Regions from separate parts of the Halomonas sp. M1 genome, predicted to be linked through region 2. Evidence: predicted binding sites of a transcription regulator. Region 2 holds the regulator's gene; the other holds the start of a gene.
What was found. The regulator FNR, encoded in region 2, switches genes on or off when oxygen is low (the NO sensors DNR and NnrR bind a similar motif). The targets are predictions, from matches to a motif close to TTGATNTANATCAA.
Positions count from the first base shown of each region.

Region 1: the regulator FNR is predicted to act here: its motif matches at 3,889-3,902, upstream of yegQ (tRNA 5-hydroxyuridine modification protein YegQ).

Region 1 covers NZ_CP121119.1:2,686,796-2,693,262, reverse strand. Annotated here, with positions in the region: gene P8S54_RS12480 (DUF2237 domain-containing protein) at 1-236, shown strand, start outside; gene P8S54_RS12475 (hypothetical protein) at 408-752, shown strand; TPP riboswitch at 846-938, shown strand; gene thiM (hydroxyethylthiazole kinase) at 963-1,787, shown strand; gene thiE (thiamine phosphate synthase) at 1,777-2,421, shown strand; gene yegQ (tRNA 5-hydroxyuridine modification protein YegQ) at 2,397-3,767, opposite strand; gene P8S54_RS12455 (DMT family transporter) at 3,926-4,801, opposite strand; gene P8S54_RS12450 (serine hydrolase) at 4,895-6,196, opposite strand; gene rplQ (50S ribosomal protein L17) at 6,459-6,467, opposite strand, start outside.
Region 2 covers NZ_CP121119.1:1,696,755-1,703,221, reverse strand. Annotated here, with positions in the region: gene P8S54_RS07700 (putative nucleotidyltransferase substrate binding domain-containing protein) at 315-2,132, shown strand; gene P8S54_RS07695 (DNA polymerase III subunit epsilon) at 2,138-2,788, shown strand; gene ttcA (tRNA 2-thiocytidine(32) synthetase TtcA) at 2,833-3,783, shown strand; gene fnr (fumarate/nitrate reduction transcriptional regulator Fnr) at 3,770-4,522, opposite strand; gene hemN (oxygen-independent coproporphyrinogen III oxidase) at 4,581-6,008, opposite strand; gene P8S54_RS07675 (sulfite exporter TauE/SafE family protein) at 6,184-6,467, opposite strand, start outside.

The DNA of each region.
Region 1 (6,467 bases), 990 kb from region 2:
AAGAGTTTTTAGCTTTCTCACGTGCTCAAGGTAACGACTTAATCACCCCTCGCCCTGAGCATAAATTTCCCGGTTTGACCCCCGGCGACCGCTGGTGCCTCTGCGCCCACCGCTGGGCCGAAGCCGCTCAGGTGGGTCTTGCGCCACCGGTGATTCTTTCAAGCACCCATGAGCGGACGCTAGAAATTATTCCGCTGATTAAGCTTCAGCAGCATGCTCTGGACGCAGTGCGTTAACCACAAAGCCGTACAATCGATATATAGTGACTGGAAATTTTATGCAAATCTTCTACACTTGCGTATCAAATGCTTTACAAAACGAGTCTAAACCGGACTCTTTAGAGACGACTAACTTTCTCTTTAACAACCGTTAGATGACCCGCGAGCGGGGTCAATCTGGAGCTTGTCATGACTGCAATCGATATGACCCTGGGCGACCGACTAACGCTGAAGCAGCTGTCTCATGTGCTGCAAAACGGCTTTTCACCGATAGTGGAAGTCGAGTCGATGGATGGTATCTACAAAGTACGCTTTCATCACGCTAATGGCGTCTCTGATTTATGCAACAGTGAAGGTCACGTCAGCACTTTTATGGGCACCGGTGAAATCCGCGATGCCCTTGGCCAACTAGGGCTAACACATGGTGTGCTTACCTTTGCCGACCAGTGCGGCGATGAGATGATCGGTGTGGAAGGCAAAGCGATAACGCCGGACGAGATGCTTACCTATGGAACGCGTATTTCCTTTCGGTAGTCACGTACTTAGCTAGTCTCGTAGCTGCCCGTTTTTGGAAAGCACTTCCGGCAACCCAAAGCTTTACAGATCCGTTTAAGCCAAGGATAGTAGGCCCCACGACAGGGGCGCCGTTATGACGGCTGAGAAGCACCCTTTGAACCTGAACCGAATAACACCGGCGTAGGGAGTCGTGGTGCCTCTACACCACCTCCCTGCCGGGAGGATGCTATGACCTCACGCTCCTTGAGCGATTACCCCCTAGGCGGTTATCTTGAAGCGCTGCGTTCCTCTACGCCGCTAGTGCACTGCATAACCAACTATGTGGCGATGAACAGCACCGCCAACATACTGCTCGCCGCCGGCGCATCACCTGCCATGCTTCACGCCGTTGAAGAAGTCGCCGACTTTACGGCGATTGCTGGCGCGCTATCAATCAATATAGGCACTATCTCCTCTACCTGGGCGGACGCCATGCTAGTGGCTGCGAAAACGGCCCATCTCCAAGACATCCCGTGGGTATTAGATCCAGTTGCCGTGGGTGCCACACGCTTTCGCCAAACGCTATGTGCTGAGTTACTCACCTACCAGCCGACGGTGATTCGTGGCAATGCGTCAGAGATCCTGGCGCTTGGAGGATTAGCTGGCCAAGGGCGCGGGGTAGATGCCACCGCCTCTACCCAAGACGCTTTTACCGGGGCTATTGCGCTTGCTCAACGCCATGGCTGTGTAGTGGCGATGACCGGCCTAGAGGACTTTGTGACCAACGGCCACCACCACTATCGCCTCACAGGTGGCCATGCGCTGATGCCTAAAGTAACCACCCTAGGGTGTGGCCTAAGCGCCTTGGTAGCAGGCTTTGTAGCGTCAAATCGTGAGCGCCCTTTTGAAGCAAGCATCGCCGCGCTAGCCTGCTTTGCCCTGGCAGGTAGCCGAGCGGGAGAACATGCCACCGGCCCTGGCAGCTTTCAAGTCGCGCTATTAGATGCGCTGTATCAACTCACCCCCAATGACCTTTCTACCTTTGCCCAACTGGAGGCAGTGCATGCCGTTTGATCTCTCGCTTTACTTGGTAACCGACGCGAACCTTTGCGCCTCTTTTGGCCTAGAGCAGACAGTAGCGGCCGCGGTGCAGGGCGGAGTCACTATCGTGCAGCTACGCGACAAGCACGCCAGCGACGCGCAGATGATTGCCCAGGCGAAACGCCTGAAAACACTGCTTGCGGGAAGCGGCGTGCCGCTGATTATTAACGACCGCCTTAACGTAGCCATAGAGAGCAACGCCGATGGCCTGCACGTGGGCCAAAGCGATACGGCGGTGCAGGAAGCCCGCCAAGCGCTAGGCCCTAATGCCATTATCGGCCTCTCTATTAACACACTTTCCCAGCTCAAGGCCGTCCCGGTTGAGCTACTGGACTATGTAGGCTTAGGGCCTGTATTTGCCACAGGTAGCAAGCAAGACCACGCTCAACCGATTGGCTTTGATGGACTGGCACAGTTGGCTGAGGTTTGCCCGCTGCCCAGCGTGGCGATTGGTGGTCTAAAGGCTGAGCACGCAGCGCACGCTAAAACCGCAGGCGCCAATGGCCTTGCGGTGATTTCAGCCATCTGTGGTCAGCCATACCCGCGCCAGGCGGCGCAGGCGTTTTCAGCGGTGGAGCAGACTCAGGAAGCAGGCATTCCTAGCTGAACAGCGGGAATAGACGCCGCTGGCTTGAGATCGCGCATTAGCAAGGCAAACTCAAGCTGCCCAGGCTGAATGTCAGCCCCAGGTACCGGGATACGAACCCGGTGCCCAGAGCCGGGGGCAGCACGCAAGCCTTCGCCGCGCTGGTTCTCTATGTACTCAAGCGCAAAACGGCGATTGCCACCGGGCAGCATTAGCTCCATGCTGTCGCCTGCTTCAAAGCGGTTCTTAACTTCTATATCAAGCATTTCCCGTGATGCATCGTAGCCGAGGACGTCGCCTACAAACTGCTGGTGCACACCGATGGAACTGCCTTGCTCATAGCTCTGGAACTCATCGTGTACATGGCGGCGATAGAACCCCTCGGTGTAGCCCCGATTGGCTAGGTTCTCAAGTTCATCCATTAGCCCCATATTAAAGGGCCGCCCGGCGACGGCGTCATCAATGGCCTGGCGGTAGACCTGGGCCGTCCGCGCGACGTAATAGTAGGATTTAGTACGCCCTTCAATCTTGAGCGATGAGACACCCATCTCTGCTAGCCGTGCTACGTGCTGAACGGCGCGCAGGTCTTTCGAGTTCATAATGTACGTGCCGTGCTCATCTTCATAAACGGGCATCAGCTTGCCTGGGCGTGTCACATCTTCAATCAACGCCGACAACTCATCTTGATCATTCGCCGTTGCCGTCATCCCCGGATTGGCAGGCACCAAATCGCCCGTCTCGTCGTGAGTGGCGGCGACGGTGTTGTATTTCCAACGACACGCATTGGTGCAGGTGCCTTGGTTAGGGTCACGGTGATTAAAATAACCTGAGAGCAGGCAACGGCCTGAATAAGCAATACAGAGCGCTCCATGGACAAAGGTTTCGATCTCTAGGTCCGGGCACTCAGCACGTATTTCACCAATCTCTTCAAGGGAGAGCTCGCGGGATAAAATAATCCGGCTAATGCCCTGACGCTGCCAAAACTTAGCGGCCGCCCAATTTACAACGTTGGATTGTACTGAGAGATGGATCTCTTGTTCCGGCCAGCGATCACGCACCATCATGATCAAACCTGGGTCCGACATAATCAGCGCATCCGGCCGTGCTTCAATCACCGGCTCCATATCCCGCAGGTAGGTTTTTAACTTGCTGTTATGGGGCGCAATGTTGGACGCCACATAAAACTGCTTACCGCGTGCATGGGCATATTCGATGCCACGGTGCAGATTATCGACCTTAAAATCATTGTTTCGCACACGCAGCGAATAACGCGGTTGGCCAGCGTATACCGCATCTGCCCCGTAGGCGAAAGCGTAACGCATATTATTAAAGGTACCAGCAGGGGAAAGCAGTTCTGGGGCTTGCATAAACAGTCACCGTTATCAGGACGATGGCCCGTGGCGCGTCAGCAATCACCAAAGCGCACAGGTTGAAAGGGCCGGATTATAAACAGCCCAAACGTACTGTCTTGTTCAGCTCTCTGCTTTGATGACCTGGATCAAAAAGTAGCGGCAACCAGCGCTATTTAAGCGCTTGGACGGCGCTTTAGCGTTGTGCGCCGGTCATGGTAAGCAATCGCCAAACCACTGCCCATAATCAGCGCACTGCCTACCCACACCCACAGGTCCGGTAGCTCGCCCCAGAACCACCAACCCAGCAGAACCGCCCAAAGCATCGCGGTGTAATCAAACGGTGCAGCGATGGCCGCGGGTGCGAAGCGGAACGCCAACGTAATAAACGCAGTGGCGCCAATACCCAGTACCCCGGCCGCTAAAAACCCAAGCCAGTGCCACGGCTGCGGCGTTTGCCACACCCAGGGTAAACTGACCGCCGTAATAACAAAGGGCACTAATGTCATATAGAACACCATTGCCCAAAGGTGCTCTCTGGCACCATAACGGCGCGCCGTAATCATCATAAGGGCATAAAAGAAAGCGGCCCCCAATAGCGTTAGCGTGCCTAGTTGGAACGCATCGCCCCCCGGGCGCACCACAATCAGCACGCCCACAAAACCTACCAGCGAGGCGATCAGCACAGGTGTGTCAATACGTTCACCCAGCAGTGGCACCGACAGCAGCGTGACAAAAAGCGGTGCAACAAAGGCGATGGCCGTCGCTTCCGCCAGAGGTAGCAAGATAAGCCCCCAGACGAAAAAGATCATCGTCGCGGTGTAGATAAGCCCTCGCACCAAGTGCACGCCTGGTCGCTTCGTGCTTAACTTTCGTAGCCCACCAGCGAAGTAGGCCATCAACGCAATCAGCGGTAACGATACCAGCGTACGAAAGAAAATGATCTGCAGCGGCGAGTGCACTTCGCCAAGCCATTTTGAGACAGCATCGCCCAGTGCTAAAAACAGTACTCCCAGGCACATGCAGAGTATGCCTTTTAACGATGTTGTCATTTGCGCCTCCTCAGTTCATCGGGCTCTGGGTAGCCACTAACCAAAAAAAACCCGCCAACACAGGGTTGGCGGGGCAGTATGTCATCAGTGCGATTACAAACTAGCGTTCACCACCATGCAGTCCATGCCCTGAGCTTGAAGCGATTGACAAGCTTGCCTTGCCCCTCCTTCATCTAACGCCACTACACGGGCACGAAATACCGGTGTCTGACCCTCTAAGGTGTCAATTAGCACACGGCCACCGACGCTGTTAGGTAAGCGTTGCGCCGCTTGGTGAGCAAGCTGTTCAGCGTGAGATGCTTGGCTAAAGGCACCTACTTGAATACCCCAAACACCACCTGAAGCTTGCTCTGCCGCCGGTGCAACCGTAGCCATCACACGCTCTCGCTCAATAAACGCTTGCAATGGATCTGGCTGTGCCGAGGCGGGGGTATCAGTGCTCTGCTCTGACGAACGGGAAAGCTGCTCTTCTACTGCCACTGCTGCCGTTCGCGCAGGAGACAGCGTCGTCGCGACGTTAGCAAGCATAGGCTGGCTAGGAGCTGCAGGCTGATTGATGGGCTGAGCTAACCCTGGAAACGTCATAAACTCACGGGAGATATCGGTATTGGCTAACCATGTACCATGGTCACGCAGTGCTGCACGGCTAAAGCTGCGATCTAACAGGTTCGCCATATGAGTATCACGGGACGCCCCCGTAAAACCGCCCATCACAATGCCTACCAAGCGCCGGTTGTTATTTACGGCAGTCGTGGCCACGTTGAAACCTGAGGCGCGAATAAAACCTGTTTTAAGACCATCGGCTCCAGGATAGTTACGCACTAACCGATTATGGCTGGTATGCCGCGTTCCCCGGTAAGTAAATTCTTGAAGGCCAAAATAGTGGTAATACTGAGGGAAATCCTGCATTACTCGCACAGATAGCGTCACCATATCCCGCGCGGTGGTAATTTGTTGGTCATCCGGCAAACCGGAAGCATTGCGAAAGGTGGTCGAATTCATACCCAGCTCACGGGCTTTTGCAGTCATTAAATGACCGAAGCGCTGCTCGCTACCACCAAGCGCCTCAGCAACTACCACCGCAACATCGTTAGCTGAACGCACAGCTAATGCACGGATCGCGCTATCCACAGGAATCGAGCTACCTGCCGCCAGCCAGAGCTTAGTGGCCGGCATCGCAGCAGCCTGCGCCGAAACGGGCAACGCTTGGTCTAGAGTAAGCTCACCCTTTTCCAGTGCTTCAAACAACAGGTAAAGCGTCATCATCTTGGTCAGTGATGCCGGGTAGCGTCTTTCGTCAGCATTTTCTGCATACAGTACTTCACCATTTTCCAGATCCACCACAATACCGGCGTAGCGCGGATTGGCTTGAGCCTGGGTAAACGCCCCCAGCATCAGCAAAGAGAGCGTAAGCGGCACCCACCAAAGCGCCACACCCCTTGCGTATATTCCTATTGTGGCCATACATGCCCCTTGCTTATTAGACGTATGTGAACACTCAATAGCAGCCCGCTTGCCCCTCAAAAGGCTAGCACGCTTACTTGGTAAAATGATGCTTCTAAAAAGAGTATATAGGTTAACTATAAAAACAGCAGACATAAAAAAACCGACCCGCTAGGGTCGGTTTTCATTTATGCTCGAAAAAGGGTACAGAAACTTACTCTGC
Region 2 (6,467 bases):
GCTTAAAAGCAATGTTTGCTACCTTAAAAAAAGGTTTTTCTTAGTGTCGAAGTTGTTGCAATAAGGCGCTACTTTAGTCGCTAATAAAACGTCGATTCGACGTTAGCGGCATAGCTAAAGGTATAAGAAAGTGAGTAGGTGAAATCTATATGGTCATTTTATAGTTTTAGCTTGTTTAAAGGTATGAGAGTTAAGAAATGCTGGCAAAGAAGCGCTAGTGAAAAAGGAGAGTGGCCAGGCGGGTGCGGTCGCTAGGTAATTAGGTTGCAGCGTCGTAGGGTACTTTATTTGCCTTTAGTAGAGTGAGGTCGCGCATGGTAGAGGTTGAGCTGTCCCAGCTGCCGTTTACACTGCTGGATGAAGAGGGGCGTGATTATGTTCGCCGTGGAGTAGACCTAGCCTACTTTGACCGAGATGAGATTATTTTAGAAACAGGGCAGGCGGGTGAGTCCATGTTTCTCATCCATAAGGGCGAAGTTGCCGAGATTGATCCTACGCTGCCAGCGTCTAGCGCGCGCATCGGCCACTACACGGCGGGCGATCTGTTCGGTGCTATCAGTATTCTAAATGGTAAAAGCCGTTACCGTTTTCAGGCCGAGCAAGAAAGCCTGTGCTACATCATGCCCAAAGCGCTGTTTTTGCAGCTATGTCGCCATTATCCTGACTTCGAAAACTTCTTTAAGCAGACGCTTTCCCACAAGACGCGCTTGCTGAGTGAAAAGCGCGCGGAAGGTGGCGTCACCATGGCCGGCTTTATGCTCGCTAAAGTAAGTGAGTGTATGCGTGAACCGTTGCTAATGGAGGCGACGGCCGATATTGCTAGTGCCGTTGCTCAGCTGAACGACAGCCATGCCGACAGCCTGCTGGTCAAGACCCAGGGCAAGCATGGGATGGTTACCAAAACGGATTTGCTGAATGGCTTGGTGCTTGGCAATTGCACGAATGCTACGCCCGTTGAGGAGGTAGCCCATTTTTCCCTGGTGACTGTGACGCCAGATCAATACCTCTTTGAAGCCCTGGTGTTGATGACACGCCACAAGGTGGCGCGGGTTGTGGTGGTGGAGCAAGAGGCACTCAAAGGGGTTGTCGAGCTAACCGATGTGCTGAGCTACTTCTCCAGTCGTAGCTATGTGGTTAGCCTTCAAATTGAGCAAGCGAATGACTTAGAGGCGTTGGCAACGGCAAGTCAGCGCACCCCTGAGCTGGTAAAAGCCTTAATGGTCCAAGGGGTCAAGTTACGTTTTGCGATGGACCTCTTAGCCGCGCTCAATGGGCGCATTATGAGTAAAGCCTGGTCATTTACCGTTGATGAAGCTCACCATAACGATAGCTGCATGATGGTGATGGGAAGCGAGGGGCGTGGCGAGCAAATTCTCAAAACAGACCAGGATAATGGTCTGATTTTAGCGGATGACAGTCAGTGGCCTGACGTGGCCGAGCAAATGCAAACGCTGACGAAAACGCTTATTCAATTAGGTTACCCGCCGTGCCCCGGCAACATTATGGTGTCTAACCCCGAGTGGGTCGGGACAGTGTCTCAATGGAAAAAAAATATTGTGAAGTGGGCCAGTGCCCGGGATGGCGATAGCTTGATGAAGCTGGCGATTCTGCTTGATGCCCACGCAGTGGGTGGGAATCCCACGTTACTAGAGAGCGTGCGGGAAGAACTCTTTGAGCGCTGCTCCCGAGACGAGCTGCTGCTCTCTTACTTTGCCAGAACGGCCTTGCGTTTTTCGACGCCGCTGACGCTCTTTGGCTCGCTGAAAAAGCCCCAACACGGTATTGATATAAAAAAAGGCGGCATTTTTCCGATTGTGCATGGCGTGCGCACTATGGCGCTTGAGCGACGGATTAAGGCAACGTCGACGCTGGATCGTTTAGATGCCCTAGCGACGGATGGCCGGTTGGATCGTCGCTTCGCCGATGATTTGGGGGAGGCATTAGCGCTGTTTACAGAGCTGCGGCTAAAACAGCAGCTTCAAGAGTTGGATGGTGCGTCCGGTACGCGCACTAACCGTGTGGTCGTGCAGGAACTCTCCTCCCTTGAGCGCGATTTGCTTCGCGAAGCGATGCATATTGTTAAAGATTTCAAACAGCGCCTTTCCCACCGATATCATCTGGAGTATTCGTGAGCGGCATGCGATGGTTAGATCGACACGTGTCGCTATTCAGCGGCTCCCTGCGCACCCTCCTGCAGCGAGAAAGCGACCGCCGCCGGTGTGTTGGCTCTCCCTATGCATGGCTATTCCAGCCCTATATGGGGGAAGAGCAGGTGGCCCTTGCGTGTTATGCCTCTGCAGGTGAGCACCCGGTGATTAGCGTGGCAGCAGTGGTGCTGAGCCAGCGCCATGTTCAAACCAGCAGAGCCTGGGTTGCCACGATAGCGAACACCCGTAGCGCAAATGCCGCTACGCTTAGGCGCCATCAACACGTTTATGGTACGACAGTCGCTTTATCGCCCAATGCAGAGAATCTCGGGGCGCTGGCTGAATTTATTGGCAACCGGCCCTTAATAGGCTGGCAAATAGATCGCTCTCTTGATCAGCTAAATATGCAGTTCAAGGAGGCGCTTGGCTTCGGTTTGCCCAATGCGCAGGTGGATGTCGCCAAGCTTCATCATCGCCAGCTGCGACGTTTACACCCCCAGGTAGATATCGGCAACGACTTGGGCGAGGCGCTAGAGCGATGGCAACTGCCCGCAATGAACAGCCACGGGGTGCTAAGTGAGGCTGCTGCGAGTGCGCTGCTGTATATCCGTTTGCAGCGTGAGACTGCCCAGGTGGCTTAAACCCGCTGGGTTTCTGTTGGGTGGAGCTGTCGAGTATTGTTAGAATGGCCGCTGCTTTTTCTACCAGCGGCAGTGCCTATACCATGCAATCTCTTGATTATTTTGACCCGGCGACCATCGATGCCGCCCAAGCGGCCAGCCAGCAAGCCCTACCCGACACCCAAGACGCAAAACAGAAGCGTGAATTCAACAAGTTGCAAAAACGCCTGCGTCGCGAGGTGGGTAACGCAATCATCGATTATCAGATGATTGGCGAAGGCGACCGGGTGATGGTGTGCCTATCGGGTGGCAAAGATAGCTACACCATGCTTGAGATTTTGCGCAACTTGCAGCGCAACGCCCCGGTTAACTTCTCACTGGTGGCGGTGAATATGGATCAGAAGCAACCGGGTTTTCCAGAGCACATCCTTCCGCAGTATTTGGATAAGCAGGGGGTGGAGTACCATATTCTAGAGCGGGACACCTACTCGGTGGTGAAAGAGAAAACACCAGAAGGAAAGACCACGTGTGCACTCTGTTCGCGACTGCGTAGAGGGTCGCTGTATGGATTTGCTGAAGAGATTGGTGCTACCAAAATTGCTTTGGGTCATCACCGGGAAGATATTTTAGAAACGCTGTTTTTAAATATGTTTTTTGGCGGGACTTTAAAAGCTATGCCGCCTAAGCTGCTCTCTGATGATGGTAAAAACATCGTCATTCGTCCGCTTGCTTACTGCAAAGAGGCGGATATTGCCGAGTTCTCCCGGCTAATGGAGTTCCCCATCATTCCCTGTAACCTGTGTGGTTCGCAGCCCAACCTCCAGCGTCAGGTCGTTAAAGATATGCTGGCAGAGTGGGATAAGAAGCATCCTGGGCGGCTGGAAAGCATGTTTAAAGCGGTGACGAATGTGGCCCCCTCCCAGCTTGCCGACCGCCAGCTATTTGATTTTGCAAACCTTGAAAGCAAACAAGCAGCACTGATGGCCGGGCGCATTCAAGCATTTAACGTGGGGTAGCGATCTGCTCGTCCTCTTCGGCCAAGATAATTAACCGCTGCATGTCGAGGATATTAATTTCACGCCCTGACACGGCTACCACGGCTTGTTGCTGGAAACGGCTAAGAATACGGCTGACGGTTTCTACCGCGAGGCCCAAGTAATTTCCCATATCCGCCCGGGACATAGAGAGCCGGAAGCTGTAGGGGGAGTAACCACGCCGACGAAAGCGGTCTGAGAGCGTGATTAAGAAGCTAGCGAGTCGCTGGTCGGCGGTTTTGCGTGATAGCAGGCGCATCATTCGGCGGTCATCTTTCAGCTCTTTACTCATGCTCCGGTAGAGCTGTCCCCGTAGTTCGGGAAGCTCTTCAGAGAGTGTATCCAAGCGGTCGAAAGGGATTTCACAAACGGTCGTGGTTTCCAAGGCAATAACGCTGCCGGGGTAATAGTTTTCATCAATGCCGTCTAACCCCACCAGCTCGCTGGGCAGGTAGAAGTTGGTAAGCTGGTCGTTGCCATTACCTTCGCTGGTGACCTGTTTAAGGCTACCCGAGCGAACGGCATACACACTGGTAAACGGGTCTCCCTGGCGAAACAGCGGCTCACCTTTTTTAAGCGGTGCCCGGCGGCGGATAATAGCGTCAAACTGCCCCATGTCCTCAAGCTCAAGGGCCAGCGGTAGGCACAACGAACTAAGGCTGCAGGTTTGACAGCGTGCTTCTTGCAGCAGTGAACGTCGGGGGCTGGCTTGGTGAGGCATGTAATTCTCCGTTTATCATTTGCCATGATAGGCGCCAGGCAAGAGCGCCTCAATAGGGTCACATAATTTTTGAATAACGCTGAGACGACTGGCCGGATAAATAAGCATCGAAGGCCATGGCAAGATGACGAATAAGCAGTCGGCCTGTGGGTGTGGCGCTCAAAGAGAGGCCGTCACGTATCAGCAAGCCGTCCTGTTCTGCCGCGTGAAGCTGCTCAAGAACGGGAGAAAAGTAGTCAGCAGCATCAATTCCCCAGCGCTGGCCTACCGCTGCTAGATCAATTCGCATATCACACATTAAGCGTTCAATAACGTCTCGCCGTATTAGGTCGTCCTGATTTAATCTTAAACCTTTTACTGTTGCTAGCCTACCTTGATCTAGTGCTGCTTCAAAGTGTTCAAGAGAGGTTGGGTTTTGCGCATAAACGTCATCCACGCGAGAAATGGCTGAGACGCCTAGCCCTATCAGATCACACTGAGCATGGCTGGAGTAACCTTGGAAATTACGCTGAAGTGAGCCGTTGCGCTGGGCCACCGCCAAGCTATCATCCGGTCGGGCAAAATGATCCATACCAATGTGTACATAGCCTGCGCTGGTAAGCATCTCAATAGTAGTATGCAAAATAGCGAGTTTCTCATCGGCGCTTGGTAAGTCTTCCTCATTAATACGTCGCTGAGGCGCAAAGCGAGTGGGCATATGGGCATAGTTAAACACTGATAACCGTGCAGGGTTTAGCTCAATAACCTGCTGCAGTGTGTCGGCAAAGCTCTGCTCGGTTTGAAAGGGCAGGCCATAGATCAAATCGAGATTAAGTGAGCGAAAACTTAGACGGTGGGCTTCATCCATTAATGTTTCAGTGAGCACTCGTGGCTGCACACGATTAATCGCTTTTTGTACCCGTGGGTTTAAATCCTGTACGCCAAGGCTCAGCCGGTTAAACCCGAGTGACTGTAAGTGGCGTAGGGTAAATACATCGGCTTCCCGCGGGTCAATTTCAATGGCGTAATCACGATCAGGCGACATGGATAAACCAAAGCGAGCGTCTAAACGGTCAATCAGGTCGCTCATTTGTGCAAGCGAGAGAAACGTCGGTGTCCCACCGCCCCAGTGCAACTGTTGTACTGGGCGCTTAGTATCTAGGTGGCGAGCGGTGAGAACCATTTCACGGTCGAGTCTAGAGAGATACGGCTCTGCCAACTGGGTGTTTTTGGTAGCAATCTTATTGCAGGCACAGTAAAAGCAAATTTTGCGGCAAAAAGGCACGTGCACATAGAGCGATAGCGGTCGCTGGCTCTGATTGCTACGCTCAAGCGCTTGGGTAAAATCATCTGCGGTGAACTGCTCATTGAAAGCGAGCGCGGTTGGGTAAGAAGTGTAACGGGGGCCGCTTTTGTCGTAGCGGCGAAGCAGCGCTTCATCCCAGGCTGTGGCCGGAGGCGCTGCAAGTGTAGGGTGTGAAACGGCAGCAGTGGCATGTGCAGGCATGGAAGGCGCTCCAGGGTTTAAAAGCAAGGCTTGCACCAAGCTTGAATAGCAAGATCAAAAGCAATAGGGGATCACAGGTGTTAATGCCGAGAAAAACAGGCTTAAACGCTGCTAAATGCTAGAACAAGCAAACCATGAAAGCGTTGAGCTGCATCAAGGTATACGCGTCAGGGCGTTAATGGGCGCCATGACCCATCAGCGCCCATAGCTGCCATACCGCAAAACCAATAATAGTCAGTGCAGCGATGCTACGAGTGGCCGGATGGCGTATTAGCTGGCTAAGCTGCTGGGCAGCCAAGCCGGTGGCCAGCAGCGCTGGTAGGGTGCCTAAACCAAAGGCGCCCATCAGCAGTGCACCTTGGAGTGGGTCGGCGATAGCGAGGCTCCAGGCCAGCATGGAGTAGACAAGGCCGCAGGGTAGCCAGCCCCATAGCGCGCCAAGGGTAAATGCCTGGGGAA